DNA from 2 places in the Planomonospora sp. ID91781 genome. Region 2 is predicted to be linked to the other one. Evidence: riboswitches for the same ligand, from Rfam matches in the RefSeq annotation. Region 2 holds a riboswitch; the other holds the start of a gene.
The links. A riboswitch is a leader RNA that binds a small molecule or an ion and turns the genes downstream of it on or off. The one in region 2 is predicted to bind glycine.
Positions count from the first base shown of each region.

Region 1: linked by a shared signal. The riboswitch ahead of gcvP (aminomethyl-transferring glycine dehydrogenase) and the one ahead of gcvT (glycine cleavage system aminomethyltransferase GcvT) in region 2 are both predicted to bind glycine.

Region 1 is NZ_JABTEY010000002.1:80,034-87,781, forward strand. Features, by position in the region: gene HS048_RS19560 (mannose-1-phosphate guanyltransferase) at 1-1,890, shown strand, start outside; gene HS048_RS19565 (FHA domain-containing protein) at 2,214-2,726, shown strand; gene HS048_RS19570 (MerR family transcriptional regulator) at 2,753-3,403, shown strand; gene HS048_RS19575 (bifunctional nuclease family protein) at 3,482-3,961, shown strand; gene HS048_RS19580 (MerR family transcriptional regulator) at 4,106-4,726, shown strand; glycine riboswitch at 4,742-4,834, shown strand; gene gcvP (aminomethyl-transferring glycine dehydrogenase) at 4,996-7,748, shown strand, end outside.
Region 2 is NZ_JABTEY010000001.1:2,434,769-2,442,516, forward strand. Features, by position in the region: gene HS048_RS11135 (hypothetical protein) at 1-1,368, opposite strand, end outside; gene HS048_RS11140 (L-serine ammonia-lyase) at 1,590-2,999, opposite strand; gene gcvH (glycine cleavage system protein GcvH) at 3,078-3,467, opposite strand; gene gcvT (glycine cleavage system aminomethyltransferase GcvT) at 3,464-4,561, opposite strand; glycine riboswitch at 4,595-4,690, opposite strand; glycine riboswitch at 4,691-4,789, opposite strand; gene HS048_RS11155 (gamma-glutamyl-gamma-aminobutyrate hydrolase family protein) at 5,061-5,756, opposite strand; gene HS048_RS11160 (3-oxoacyl-ACP reductase) at 5,759-6,523, opposite strand; gene HS048_RS11165 (aldehyde dehydrogenase) at 6,538-7,748, opposite strand, start outside.

The DNA of each region.
Region 1 (7,748 bases), on a different contig from region 2:
GCCCCGATCTTCGGCTACGTGGCGGAGGGCTACTGGGAGGACGTCGGCACCCACGAGAGCTACCTGGCGGTCCAGGCCGACGTGCTCTCCGGCCGGGTGGCGGTGGACCTCGACGCCTTCGAGCTCTCGCCCGGAGTCTGGGTGGCCGAGGGCGCCGTGGTGGACCCGGACGCCGTGCTCAAGGGCCCGCTGTACATCGGCGACTACGCCAAGGTCGAAGCCGGCGCCGAGCTGCGCGAGTACACCGTGCTGGGGAGCAACGCGGTGGTCCGCGAGGGCGCCTTCCTGCACCGGGCGGTGGTCCACGACAACGTCTACGTCGGCCCGGGGGTCCACCTGCGCGGCTGCGTCATCGGCAAGAACAGCGACCTGATGACGGGGGCCCGGATCGAGGAGAGCGCCGTCATCGGGGACGAGTGCGTCATCGAGGCCGAGGCCTACGTCTCCTCCGGCGTCAAGGTCTACCCGTTCAAGACCGTCGAGGCCGGGGCGGTGGTGAACACCAGCGTGATCTGGGAGTCCCGCGGCCAGCGCAGCCTGTTCGGTCCCCGGGGGGTCTCCGGGCTCGTCAACGTCGAGATCACCCCCGAGCTGTGCGTACGGCTGGCCAGCGCCTACGCCACGACGCTGCGCAAGGGCGCCTCGGTCGTCACCTCCCGCGACTCCTCGCGCGCGGCGCGGGCCCTGAAGCGGGCGGTGATCAGCGCCCTGAACGCCAGCGCCATCAACGTGCTGGACCTGGAGGCCACCCCGCTGCCCGTCTCCCGCTTCCACACGGCCAAGGAGAATGCCGTCGGCGGGATCGCGCTGCGCACCACCGCGGGCGACCCGCAGAGCGTGGACATCGTCTTCATGGACGACAGCGGCGCCGACCTGTCCCGGTCCGCGCAGCGGAAACTGGAACGGGTCTTCTCCCGCCAGGAGTTCCGCCGGGCCTTCCCCGGCGAGATCGCCGAGCTCGGCTTCCCCCCGCGGGCGGTCGAGGACTACACCCACGAGCTGCTGCGCCGGGTGGACATGACCGGCGTGCGCGACGCCGACATGAAGGTCGTGGTCGACTGCGCCGGGGGCACCTCCTCCCTGGTGCTGCCGAGCCTGCTGGGCAGGGCCGGGGTCGACGTGCTGACCGTCAACAACCGGCTGGACGAGGCCTCGCCCACCGAGACCTTCGCCGAGCGCCGCCGCGACCTGCAGCGCCTGGCGGAGCTGGTCGGCTCCTCCCGGGCGGCGTTCGGGGTGCGGTTCGACCCGGTGGGCGAGCGGGTCTCGCTGGTCAACGAGACGGGCCAGCTGATCAGTGAGGAGCGCGCCCTGCTGGTCGTGCTGGACCTGGTCGCGGCCGAGCGGCGCGGCGGCCGGGTGGCGCTGCCGGTGACCACCACGCGGGTGGCCGAGCAGGTCTGCCGCTTCCACGGCGTGCAGGTCGAATGGACCTCCACCGCGCTCGACGCGCTCACCGCGGCCTCCCGCGCGCCGGACATGGTGTTCGCCGGGGACGGGCGCGGCGGGTTCATCGTGCCGGAGTTCGGCCCGGCGGTGGACGGGCTGGCGGTCTTCCTGCGCCTGCTCGGCCTGGTCGCCAGGACCCGGCTCTCGCTCAGCCAGATCGACGCCAGGATCCCCGTCGCCAGGCTGCTGCGCCGTACGGTGCCGACCCCCTGGGCGGCCAAGGGGGCGGTGATGCGCTCGGTCATCGAGGCGGCCGAGCGCCAGCGCATCGACACCACCGACGGCGTGCGGGTCGTCGGCGAGGACGGGAGCTGGACGCTGGTCCTGCCCGACCCCTCCGAGGCGGTCACCCACCTGTGGGCCGAGGGGCCCGACGCCGACTCCGCGCAGGTCCTGCTGGAGCACTGGGCCCGGATCGTGGAACGGGCGGCCGGCCCGTGAGCCGGGTGACCCCGCCGGGCGGGCGGGGATCGAGGGCCTGCGGGGCGGAGGGAGTCCGGGACGGGAGAGGTCTGAGGGACGTGGGAGAACCTGGCGGGCGGCGCGACGCGCCCGGCTTGGCGAAGATATGGACCTTGGGCCTTCCCCGCCTGTAACTTTGTCCCCGACCGAACCCCCGGTCCAGTGCTCGCCTTGACCTTTGCGCCTCAGCGGCGTAAGTTGCGGCATTCGCAGTTTGAGCAAACACTTGAGAAGCGAAGAAGCGAGGCGCGCATCCCCGAGCACCGTTGCCGCGCCTTCGCGGTAGGAGGCCGAGCCGATCGATGCCGAGCGTCTACTGCACGCAGTGCGGTCATGCCAACCCCGAGGACGCGCGTTTCTGTTCTCGCTGCGGGTCGCCGCTGACCAGAGCCGAGACACCCGGAGACAGCACGTCGACGATCTCCCTCTCCGGGATCGAGGCCTACGAGGCGGAGACAGGGGAGGCGCTCCTCGCCGAGCGGCAGGCCGTCGAGCAGTTGCCCCCGGGCACGGCCCTGCTCGTCGTCCAGCGCGGTCCCAACGCCGGCAGTCGCTTCCTGCTGGACAGTGACCTCACCACCGTGGGCCGCCACCCGGAGAGCGACATCTTCCTGGACGACATCACCGTCTCGCGGCGCCACGTGGAGTTCTACCGGCGCGGCGGCGGCGTGTTCACCGTCCGCGACGTGGGCAGTCTCAACGGCACCTACGTCAACCGCGAGCGGATCGAGGAGGTCCCGCTCTACGGCGGTGACGAGGTGCAGATCGGCAAGTTCCGCCTGGTGTTCCTCACCCGCGGCGCCGCTGGAGGATGATGAGCCCGCAGGCCGCTCGTGCGCACATGAGCATCGGGGAGGTGCTCGCCCTGCTGCAGGGCGAGTTCCCCGACGTCAGCATCTCCAAGATCCGTTTCTTGGAGGGCGAGGGGTTGATCGAACCGGAGCGCAGTCCCTCCGGCTACCGCAAGTTCACCTACGCCGACGTCGAGCGGCTCCGCTACATCCTCAGCGAGCAGCGTGACCGCTACCTGCCGCTGCGCGTGATCAAGGACCGGCTGGAGGAGGCCGACCGCGAGGAGCGGCCCGTCGCCCGGCCGCGCGCCGTGCCCTCGGAGGCGCAGCCGGAGGTCCGGCTCAGCCGCGAGGAGCTCCTGGCCGCCGCCGAGATCGACGAGGAGACCCTGGCCGAGCTCGAGGACTACGGACTGCTGGCGGCCGTGGCCCGGCACTACGACGCCGAGGCGCTGGCCGTGGCCCGCAGCGTCGGCGCGCTGTCCGCCTTCGGTCTCCGGGCCCGCCACCTGAGGGCGGTCAGGGCCGCCGCCGAGCGGGAGGCCGGGCTCGTGGAGCAGGCCGTCGCGCCGCTGCTGCGCCGTCGCGCGCCCGGTGCGATCGACCGGGCCGACGAGACCGCCAGGGAGATCTCCGGCCTGCTGCTGGAATTGCACGCCTCGCTGCTGCGTTCCGGTGTTCGTGGGGTCCTGGGCCGGTGAGGGCCTGACCGGGCGCCCGCGCCCCCGCGGGTGTTACGTTGAATGAAACGGTTGAACCCAGCGAAAACGGAGCAGCCCGTGTTGCAGATGGAGGTCGTGGGCGTCCGGGTCGAGATGCCCTCCAACCAGCCGATCGTCCTGCTGAAGGAGGCACACGGGGAGCGCTACCTGCCGATCTGGATCGGGATGACCGAGGCGACCGCGATCGCCATGGCGCAGGCCGAGGAGCCGCCGCCCCGGCCGCTCACGCACGACCTGTTCCGTGACGTCATCGACGCGCTCGGGGTCCGGCTGACCACGGTGAACATCGTCGCGCTCCGGGAGGGGATCTTCTTCGCGGACCTGGTGTTCTCCAACGGGGCCGAGGTGAGCGCCCGGCCGTCGGACTCCATCGCCCTGGCCCTGCGCACCGGTGCCCGCATCTTCGCCAGCGAGGACGTCGTCAGGGAGGCCGGAGTGATCATTCCTGAGGACCAGGAGGGGCAGGAGGACGAGGTGGAGAAGTTCAGGGAGTTCCTTGACCAGATCTCGCCGGAGGACTTCGGCCGTGCGGGGTAGGAATTTCGGTGCATTTACGCTTCACGACGCGCCGAGTGGGGTCGTTGACTGAGGCAGATCCCAGTCTTACGGTGCGAGTGAACCTGTGGCCGTGTACAAACCCCCAGATCAGGCCATGGGATGAGAGAAAGCCGGAGGTCCGCAGTGGCGGTCAGCAGCGGCGAAGGAAAGGCGGCCGGCCAGGATGATCCGGGGCGGCGCCGGTCGGCGCGCCAGCGCGCCGGAGAAGAAGGCCTGCTGTTCGACGGGCGACCGGTGAGCCCGCCCGCCGACGTCGGCTATCGAGGCCCCACGGCCTGCACCGCTGCCGGGATCACCTACCGGCAGCTGGACTACTGGGCGCGCACCGGCCTGGTGGAGCCCACCGTCAGGGCCGCCCACGGCTCCGGCACCCAGCGGCTGTACGGCTTCCGCGACATCCTGGTGCTCAAGGTCGTCAAACGCCTGCTCGACACGGGCGTCTCCCTGCAGCAGATCCGGATCGCCGTGCACCACCTGCGCTCCCGCGGGGCCGGCGACCTGGCCCAGATCACCCTGATGAGCGACGGGGCCAGCGTCTACGAGTGCACCTCGCCCGACGAGGTCATCGACCTGCTGCAGGGCGGCCAAGGTGTGTTCGGCATCGCGCTGGGCCGGGTCTGGCAGGAGGTGGAGGGCTCCCTGGCGGAGCTTCCCGGCGAGCGTGCGGAGAGCGACGAAGGCCCTTTAGGCGATCACCCCGGCGATGAGCTGGCCCGCCGTCGGCAGGCTCGGCGCACGGGGTAAAGTTGTTCTCGCTGACGACCCTGTGCGGGAGAGACCCCGACCATGGTCGGGGCGCCGAAGGAGCAACCTCCCCGGAATCTCTCAGGCACCCTGTACCGCACGGACGAGGCAACTCTGGAAAGCAGGTGCGTCCGCCAGGCGCGTCTCACCGACGGTGAAAGCCTCCCCGTCAGGGGCAGGTGAAGCTCTCAGGTCGAGATGACAGAGGGGGAGATCCGGCCCGTACGCCCGCGCCCAGCGCCGGTCTCCACCGCCTCGGGAGGCTTTCCATGACCGACCTGTCACCCCTCAGCGAGCTCGCCCCCCCGCCGTTCGCCACCCGCCACATCGGGCCCGACGACGCCGACCAGACCCGCATGCTGGAGGCGGTCGGATTCGCCTCCGTCGCCGACCTGACCGCGGTGGCCGTGCCCGAGGTGATCCGCTCCGCGGACCGGCTGGAGCTGCCCTCGGCGGCGAGCGAGACCGAGGCGATCGGGGAGCTGCGCGCGCTGGCCGCCCGCAACACCGTGCTCACCTCGATGATCGGCCTCGGCTACCACGACACGGTCACCCCCGCGGTCATCCGCCGCAACCTGCTGGAGAACCCCGGCTGGTACACCGCGTACACCCCCTACCAGCCGGAGATCTCCCAGGGCCGGCTGGAGGCCCTGCTCAACTTCCAGACGGTCGTCTCCGACCTCACCGGGCTCGACATCGCCGGCGCCTCCCTGCTGGACGAGGCCACCGCCGCGGCCGAGGCGATGACCCTGGCCCGCCGCGCCGGCCGGGCGAAGTCGGACGTGTTCGTGGTCGACGCCGACGCGCTGCCGCAGACCAAGGCCGTGCTGCGCACCCGCGCCGAGCCGCTCGGCATCGAGCTGGTCGAGAGCGACCTGTCCGGGGAGCTCCCCGAGTGCTTCGGCGTCCTGGTGCAGTACCCCGGCGCGAGCGGCCGGATCCGCGACTTCCGCGCGGTCGCCGAGGCCGCCCGCGCCCGCGGCGCCCAGGTCGTGGCCGCCGCCGACCTGCTGGCGCTCACGGTGCTCACCCCGCCCGGCGAGCTCGGCGCCGACATCGCGATCGGCTCCTCCCAGCGGTTCGGCGTCCCGCTCGGCTTCGGCGGCCCGCACGCGGCCTACATGGCGGTCCGCGAGGGTCTCCAGAGGCAGATGCCCGGCCGGCTGGTCGGCGTCTCCCAGGACGCCGACGGGCGCCCCGCCTACCGGCTCGCGCTGCAGACCCGCGAGCAGCACATCCGCCGGGAGAAGGCCACCAGCAACATCTGCACCGCGCAGGTGCTGCTCGCCGTGATCGCCGGCATGTACGCCGTCCACCACGGCCCCGACGGCCTGCGCCGGATCGCCCGGCGCGTGCACCGGCTCGCCGTGGTGCTCGCCGAGGGCCTGCGCCAGGGCGGCGTGGAGGTCGTGCACGACGTCTTCTTCGACACCGTGCTCGCCCGGGTGCCCGGCCGCGCGGAGCGGGTCGTCGCGACCGCCCGCGACAACGGGGTCAACCTCCGCCTGGTCGACGCCGACCACGTGGGCGTCAGCTGCGACGAGAAGACCGAGCTGCTCCACCTGGAGCAGGTCCTGGCCGCCTTCGAGGTCAGCGGCGCGGTCCTGGCCGACCTGGACGCCGCCGCGCACGACGCGCTCCCCGCCGAGCTGCTGCGCACGAGCGACTACCTCACCCACCCGGTCTTCCACGCCCACCGCTCCGAGACCGCGCTCCTGCGCTACCTGCGCCGGCTCCAGGACAAGGACGTCGCGCTCGACCGGTCGATGATCCCGCTGGGCTCCTGCACCATGAAGCTCAACGCGACCACCGAGATGGAGCCGATCACCTGGCCGGAGTTCGCCGGCCTGCACCCGTACGCCCCCGAGGACCAGGTCGAGGGCTATCTGGAGCTCATCAGGGAGCTGGAGCGCTGGCTGGCCGAGGTCACCGGCTACGACGCCGTGTCGATCCAGCCCAACGCCGGCTCCCAGGGCGAGTTCGCCGGCCTGCTGGCCATCCGCGCCTACCACCGGGCTCGGGGCGAGGCCGGTCGCGAGGTCTGCCTCATCCCGTCCTCGGCGCACGGCACCAACGCCGCCAGCGCCGTCATGGCGGGCATGAAGGTGGTCGTGGTGGCCTGCGACGACGACGGCAACGTCGACCTCGGCGACCTGGAGGCCAAGATCGAGGCGCACCGCGACCGGCTCGCCGCGATCATGGTCACCTACCCGTCCACGCACGGCGTGTACGAGGAGGGCATCACCCGGGTCTGCGAGCTGGTCCACGAGGCCGGCGGCCAGGTCTACGTCGACGGCGCCAACCTCAACGCCCTGGTCGGCCTGGCCAAGCCCGGCGAGTTCGGAGCCGACGTGTCCCACCTGAACCTGCACAAGACCTTCTGCATCCCGCACGGCGGCGGCGGCCCCGGTGTCGGCCCGGTCGCGGTCCGCGCCCACCTCGCCGACTACCTGCCCGGCCACCCGCTGCGCGAGGGCTCGGCGGTCGGCCCGGTCTCCGCCGCGCCGTACGGCTCGGCCGGCATCCTGCCGATCTCCTGGGCCTACATCCGGATGATGGGCGGCGAGGGCCTCAAGGCCGCGACCGAGCAGGCCATCCTGTCGGCCAACTACCTGGCCCGCCGACTGGCTCCGCACTACCCGGTCCTGTACACCGGCCGGGGCGGGCTGGTCGCCCACGAGTGCATCGTCGACCTGCGCCAGATCACCAAGGAGACCGGCGTCACCGTCGACGACGTGGCCAAGCGCCTGGTCGACTACGGCTTCCACGCGCCGACCATGTCCTTCCCGGTGGCCGGGACGCTGATGATCGAGCCGACCGAGAGCGAGGACCTGGCCGAGCTCGACCGGTTCTGCGACGCGATGATCGCGATCCGGGAGGAGATCGGGAAGGTCGCCTCGGGGGCCTACGACCGGACCGACAACCCGCTGCGCAACGCGCCGCACACCGCCGACTGCGTCGCCGCCGACGAGTGGTCCCACGCCTACACGCGCACCGAGGCCGCCTACCCGGTGCCGTCGCT
Region 2 (7,748 bases):
CCCGCCGAAGGCCAGCCCGGCGGCCAGGCAGGCGAAAGGGGCGGCGACCACCGCGTGGCGGTGGTCGAAGGCCGTGGTGAACTGCGGCAGCGCGATCAGGACGGCGGCCGCGGTCCAGGGCGGGAGGAGGGCGCCGCCGAGGCGCCGCCAGCGGGTCAGGACGCCGATCAGGCCGATGGCCAGGACGACGCCGAGGAAGGGGCCGCGCAGGAAGCCGTGTTCCTGGTAGGCGCGCAGCCAGCCCGCGTAGGGGTCGACGAGGCGCGGTTCGCCGGGGTCGGCCTGGTAGGCGGTGGCGAGTTCGGCGGCGGTGCGGCCGCCGGCGGCGGGGGTGTCGGGCGGGGAGGCGGCGGCGTCGGGGAAGACGTGGGCGCTCTGGTCCTCGGCGGTGGGGTGGACGCGCCGGTCCCAGTCGAAGACGTGGGCGAGGTCGGCGAGTCCGGTGCGCAGGAAGTCGGCGGGCTGGGCTCTGACGGCCTGCAGGGCGAAGTCGCCGGCGAGCGCGTCGCGTTCGGCGGGGGAGCCAGGGAACGTGTTCAGCGGCGAGCCGCCGTCGGAGAGGTAGGCGGAGGGCGGTTTGCGCTCGCCGAGCGGTTCGGCGGGGCAGAGGGCGGCCGCGGGGCCGGTGGGCCTGATCCTGGCGCAGTCGGCGAAGGTCGTCGTGCGGGCCCAGAAGTGGGCGTTGCCGCGGGTCAGGCCGTGGTCGCCGAACTCGGCCGCGAACCAGACGGCGTGCGCGCCGAGGACCAGGGCGGCGGCCGCGGCGGTGGCGGTGACGGCTCTCCAGCCGGCGCGGCGGACGGCCAGGCAGACGAGGACCAGCAGGAGCAGCGGCAGGCCGAGGGCGCGGGTGGCGGCGGCCGCGGCCAGGAGGGCCCCGGCGAGCAGGGCGGTCCGGGCGGACGGGCGGCGGTTCCACAGCAGCAGGGTGAGGGCGAGCACGGCGAGGGACTGGAAGAGCGCGTCCGCCGTGACGAGGTGTTCGAGCCGGATCTGGTGGGCGTCGAGCAGGGCGGGGAGCGCGGCGAGGGTGGCGCCCCAGCCGGGGAGGCGGGCCAGACGGCGCAGCAGGAGGTAGACGCAGCAGGCGGTGGCGAGGCCGAACAGGTGCTGGGCGACGACCACGGCCTGCACGCTCTGCAGCGGGCTCAGCAGCCGCAGGAAGAGGGGGTAGCCGGAGGAGTGCGACCCGGTGGGGCGGAGGGCGAGGGCGGCGTCGAGGTGGGTGAAGGAGTCGGGCCAGAACCACAGGGCGGGGCGGTAGCCGAGTACGGCGAGGGCCCGCAGGCCGCCGCCCGCCAGCAGCGCGACCAGGAACAGCCAGTGGGTGCGGAGGAAGCGGTCCGCCGGTTGGGCTTCCGTCGTCACGCGACCTCCCTGACCTTCACGAACAGGTTGACCACGATAGCTCCAGAGGCGGGCGGTCTCGTCCGCGATGGAGAACTTCGCGGCGCTTGGCGGTGTTCGCAGTGTCCGCCCGGATGTCCGCCTGGATATCCGGATGTCCGCCCGGATACCTGGATGTCTCCGGACGGCCGGACGTCCGCCCGGGGCCGCCGGGGCGGGGCCTTCCGGGCGGACGTCCGCCGTCAGCACTCGATGACGTTGACGGCGAGGCCGCCGCGGCTGGTCTCCTTGTACTTGTCGAGCATGTCGCGGCCGGTGTCGCGCATGGTCTTGATGGCCTTGTCGAGGGCGACGAAGTGCCGGCCGTCGCCGCGCAGCGCGATGCGGGCGGCGGTGATGGCCTTGATGGAGGCGACGGCGTTGCGCTCGATGCACGGGATCTGGACCAGGCCCCCGACGGGGTCGCAGGTCAGGCCGAGGTTGTGCTCGATGCCGATCTCGGCGGCGTTCTCCACCTGCTCGGGGGTGCCGCCGAGCACCTCGGTGAGTCCGGCGGCGGCCATCGAGCAGGCCGAGCCGACCTCGCCCTGGCAGCCGACCTCGGCGCCGGAGATGGAGGCGTTCTCCTTGAACAGCACGCCGATGGCTCCGGCGGTGAGCAGGAAGCGGACGACGCCGTCGTCGTCCGCGCCGCCGCCGGGCCGGCCGTCCGCGCCGTCGGCTCTGCGGACGAAGCGGTCGTAGTAGGTGAGGACGGCGGGGATGATGCCGGCCGCGCCGTTGGTGGGGGCGGTGACGATGCGGCCGCCGGCGGCGTTCTCCTCGTTGACGGCGAGGGCGAACAGGGAGACCCAGTCCATCGTCTGGAGGGGGTCGCTGCCGGGGTCCTCGGCCTGCAGCTGCCGGTGGAGCTGGTGGGCGCGCCTGCGGACCTTGAGGCCGCCGGGGAGCATGCCCTCCTTGGCGATGCCGCGCCGTACGCACTCGGACATGACGCGCCACAGGTCGAGCAGGCGGGCGCGGATCTCGTCCTCGGTGCGGCCGAAGGCCTTCTCGTTCTCGAGCATCAGGCCGGAGACGGACAGGCCGGTCTCGCGGCACCGGGCGAGCAGTTCGGCGGCGGTGGTGAAGGGGTGCGGCAGCTCGGTGTCGTCGGGCTTGATGCGGTCGGCGCCGGTGGCGTTCTCGTCGACGACGAAACCGCCGCCGACGGAGTAGTAGACCTTCTCGCGGAGGGTCTCGCCGTTCTCGTCGAAGGCGGTGAAGCGCATGCCGTTGGGGTGGCCGGGCAGCGAGATCTTCCGCTCGAAGACGAGGTCCTCGCCGACGACGAAGGGGATCTCGCGGGAGCGGTACAGCAGGATGGTCCCGGAGGACCTCATGGCGGCCAGCCGCTCGTCGACGGTGTCGACGTCGACGAGTTCGGGCTTCTCGCCGGACAGGCCGAGCAGGACGGCCTTGTCGCTGCCGTGGCCCTTGCCGGTCAGGCCGAGGGAGCCGTACAGCACGGCCTCGACGCGGGCGGTCTTGTCCAGCAGGCCGTCGCGGTCGAGGCCGCGGGCGAAGCGGTGGGCGGCGGCCATCGGTCCACCGGTGTGGGAGCTGGAGGGGCCGATGCCGATTTTGAAGAGGTCGAAGACGCTGATCGCCATTGATCGGTCCTTGTCCTTACGTCACCGGGACCGCGCGCGCCGGGTGGCGCGCGCGATCACGGTGCGGGAGAGAAGATTTCAGGATTCGCCGGAGGTGAGGGCGGTGTACTCCTCGGCGGAGAGCAGGTCGGCGGCCTCGCCTTCGAGGCGGACGCGGAACAGCCAGCCCTCGCCGTACGGGTCGCCGTTGACCAGGGAGGGGTCGTCGACGACGGCGGTGTTGACCTCGACGACCTCGCCGCCGACGGGGGCGTAGATGTCGCTGACCGACTTGGTCGACTCGACCTCGCCGACCGCGTCGCCGGCGGCGACGGTCGTGCCGACCTCGGGGACCTGCACGTAGACCACGTCACCGAGGGCCTCGGCGGCGTAGGCGGTGATGCCCACGGTGAGGGTCAGGCCGTCGTCGACGCCCGCGATCCACTCGTGTTCCTTGGTGTAGTGCAGTTCGTCGGGAATGCTGCTCACTTGTTCCTCCTGTAGAAAGGCAGGTCGACGACCTCGACCGGCTCGTGGCGGCCCCGGATGTCCACCGCCAGCGCTTCCCCCGTCGCGGCGGTGTCCACGTAGGCCATGGCGATGGGCCTGCCGAGCGACTGCGAGGGGGCCCCGCTGGTGACCTCGCCGACGACCGTGCTGCCGCCGGAGGCCAGCACCACCGGGTAGCCGTGGCGGGGCACGCGGCGGCCGGCCGCGACCAGGCCCGTCAGGCGGCGGGCCGGGGGGACGTCCTTGAGGGGTTCGAGGGCCGCCCGGCCGACGAAGTCGCCCGGTTTGTCAAACTTCACCACACGGCCGAGGCCGGCGTCGAACGGGGTGAGGGCGGTGGACAGCTCGTTGCCGTACAGCGGCATGCCCGCCTCCAGGCGGAGGGTGTCGCGGGCGGACAGGCCGGCGGGGAGCAGGCCGTGCGGCGCGCCCGCCTCGGTGAGCGCGGTCCACAGCGGCTCGGCGTCGTCGTTGGCGACGAACAGCTCGAAGCCGTCCTCGCCGGTGTAGCCGGTGCGGGCGATGAGCGCCTCGCGGCCGGCGACGGTGGCGGGCAGCCCGGCGTAGTACTTGAGGCCGGCGAGGTCGGCGTCGGTGAGCGCGGCGAGGATCTCCTGGGACCTGGGGCCCTGGACCGCGACGAGCGCGTACTGCTCGGAGCGGTCCTCGACGGCGGCGTCGAAGCCCTTGGCCCGTTCGGCGAGCCTGGCGGCGACCGCGGGGTAGTTGGAGGCGTTGGCGACGACCATGAACTCCTCGGGGGCGAGGCGGTAGACGATCAGGTCGTCCAGCACGCCGCCGCGGGAGTTGACGATCATGGTGTAGCGGGCGCGGCCGGGCTCCAGTACGGACAGGTGGCCGACGAGCGCGTAGTCGAGGGCCTGGCCGGCCTGCGGCCCGGTCACGAAGATCTCGCCCATGTGGGAGAGGTCGAACAGGCCCGCGGCCTGACGGACCGCGTTGTGCTCGGCGGACTCGCTGCCGTAGCGGAGCGGCATGAGCCAGCCCGCGAAGTCGGTCAGGGTCGCGCCGAGAGACGTATGGACGCCGCGCAGTGGCGTGGGTCGGGGCATGATCGCACCTCAGGCATGGGTCGGATGAGAGCATCCTCCCCCTCTGTCGTGGATGCCTGAGAGTTTCGCCCGGTTTTTACCGGACTTTCACCTTCGGCGAGACCTCGGGGGCCTGCTTTCCAGAGGGCACCTACCCGCACGGTCCTTTGCCTTGAGAGGTTCGCGGGGAGGGCTTGCTCCTTCAGGGGTCCTGGCCTGGATGTCAGGACGCTCTCCCGCACGGGGTTCACATCGGTGTCGCGGCCAGCCTAACGGCCCGGGACCGCCGAGCGAAATCCCCCGGCGGGACCGCCGCGCCGCCGGGTCCCCCTGATCCGCGGCCGTCGCCGCGCCGCCGGGTCTCCCGGTTCCGGCCGTCGCCGCGCCGCCGGGTCTCCCGGTTCCGGCCGTCGCCGCGCCGCCGGGTCTCCCGGTCCCGGTCGTCTCCGCAGCGCCGTGCCTCCCGGTTCCGGCCGTCGCCGCCGCTGTCGGGTCTCCCGGCCCTGGCCCGGCGGCGCGCTCAGCGGCGGGCGTGCCCGACGAGCGCCTCGAACAGGGCCGATTCGTCATCGGCCTCGGGGTGCCACTGGACCGCCAGGGCGAAGGGGCGGTCCGCCAGCTCCACGGCCTCGACGGTGCCGTCCTGGCTCCGGGCGGTCACGGTCAGGCCGTCGCCCAGCCGGTCGGCGGCCTGGTGGTGGTAGTGGGCCACGTCCTGGCTCTCCGCGCCGAGGATCGTCGCGATCCGGCTGCCGGGGGAGAGCCGTACCGGCATGCGGCCGAAGGTCCCCGGCGCGGGGGCGTGCCCGGTGTGGCCGACCGCGTCGGGCAGGTGCTGGCAGAGGGTTCCGCCCAGGGCCGTGTTGAGGATCTGCAGGCCGCGGCAGACGCCCAGGAACGGCAGGCCGTGCTCCAGGGCCGCCCGGACCAGTCCCAGTTCGGCGTCGTCGCGGAAGTCCCGGACGTGGCTGGTGCGCTCGTGCGGGCGCTCGCCGTACCGGGCCGGGTCGACGTCGCCGCCGCCGGCCAGGATCAGCCCGTCCAGGCGGTCGAGCAGACCGGCGGGGTCGCCCGCCGGGGGCAGGATCACCGGTCGGCCGCCCGCCCGGACCACGTGGTCGACGTAGCCGTACGGCAGGAGCGCCGCGGTCGTCTCCCAGACGGTGAAGCGGGCGGGTTCGACGTAGCAGGTGATGCCGATGACGGGGCGGGACACGGCTACAGCGGGGTGACGTAGGCGCCGGAGATGCCACCGTCGACGAGGAACTGCGAGGCGGTGACGAAGCTCGCGTCGTCGGAGGCCAGGAACGCCACCGCGGCGGCGATCTCGGCGGCCTCGGCGAACCGGCCGAGCGGGACGTGCACCAGGCGGCGCTGCGCCCGCTCCGGGTCGGCGGCGAACAGCTCCTGCAGCAGCGGGGTGTTCACCGGTCCAGGGCACAGCGCGTTGACCCGGATGCCCTCGCGGGCGAACTGCACGCCCAGCTCCCGCGACATCGCCAGCACGCCGCCCTTGGAGGCGGTGTAGGAGATCTGGCTGGTCGCCGAGCCCATCACCGCGACGAACGACGCGGTGTTGACGATGGAGCCCCCGCCGCGCCGCCGCATGTGCGGGATGACGTGCTTGCAGCACAGGTAGACGCTGGTCAGGTTGACCTCCTGGACCCGGCGCCAGGCGTCCAGGCCGGTCTCCAGGATCGAGTCGTCGTCCGGCGGGGAGATGCCGGCGTTGTTGAACGCGATGTCCACGCCGCCGTAGGCGTCGGCCGCCTCCTGGTACATCCGGATCACGTCGCCCTCGTCGGTGACGTCGGCGCGCACGAACAGGCCGCCCACCTCGGCGGCGGCCTTCGCGCCGGCGGTCTCGTCGACGTCGGCGCAGACCACCTTCGCGCCCTCCTGGGCGAACCGGCGCGCGGTGGCCAGCCCGATCCCGCTCCCCGCCCCGGTGATGACGGCCACCCGGTCCTGCAGGCGCTGCATCGGTCCTCCCTGCATCAATCCTCCGAAATGAAGACGTTCTTGGTCTCGGTGAACGCGGCCAGGGCGTCCGCCCCCAGTTCGCGGCCGAGCCCGGACTGCTTGAACCCGCCGAACGGCGTCCAGTAGCGCACCGACGAGTGGGAGTTGACGGAGAGGTTGCCCGCCTCGACGGCGCGGGCCGTGCGCAGCGCCCGTCCCACGTCGCGGGTCCAGATCGAGCCGCTGAGGCCGTACCGGGTGTCGTTGGCGATCCGTACGGCGTCGGCCTCGTCGTCGAACGGGACGACCGACACCACCGGGCCGAAGATCTCCTCGGTGAACGCCGGGTCGGTGACCTCGGGCGTCAGGACGGTGGGCGGGAACCAGAAGCCGGGCCCGGAGGGGCAGGAGCCCTGCAGGTAGGGGGTGCCGGTGACGAAGGAGGCGACCCTCTCCCGGTGGGCGGCGCTGATCAGCGGCCCCATCTCGGTGTCCTCGGCGCGCGGGTCGCCGACCTTCACCGCGAGCACCGCCTCCGACAGCAGGCCGAGGAACTCGTCGTAGACCGGCCGTTCCACCAGGACGCGGGAGCGGGCGCAGCAGTCCTGGCCGGCGTTGTCGAAGACCGCGTACGGCGCGGTGGCGGCGGCCCTGGCCAGGTCGGCGTCGGCGAAGACGATGTTGGCGCTCTTGCCGCCCAGCTCCAGGGTGAGCCGCTTGACCCGCCGGGCGCACACGGCGCCGATCTCCTTGCCGACCTCGGTCGAGCCGGTGAACACGATCTTCGCGACGTCCGGGTGCTCGACGAGGCGGGCGCCGGCGGTCTCGCCCTCGCCGGGCACGACCTGGAGCACGCCCTCGGGCAGGCCGGCGTCCAGAGCCAGCTCGGCCAGGCGCAGCGCGGTCAGCGGGGTCTGCTCGGCGGGTTTGACGATCACCGTGTTGCCCGCCGCCAGCGCCGGGGCGGCCCCCCAGGTCATGACGACCATGGGGAAGTTCCACGGCACGATCACCCCGACGACGCCCAGCGGCTCGGCGAAGGTGACGTCCCAGCCGCCGGGCACCGGGATCTGCCTGCCGTGGTCGCGCTCGGGCGCGCCGGCGTAGAAGTCCAGCACGTCGCGTACGTTGCCCGCCTCCCAGCGGGCGTTGCCGGCGGTGTGCCCGGCGTTGGCGGTCTCCAGGGCGGCCAGTTCGGCGGCGTGGGAGTCGACCAGCGCGGCGAACCGGCGCAGCAGCCGGGCGC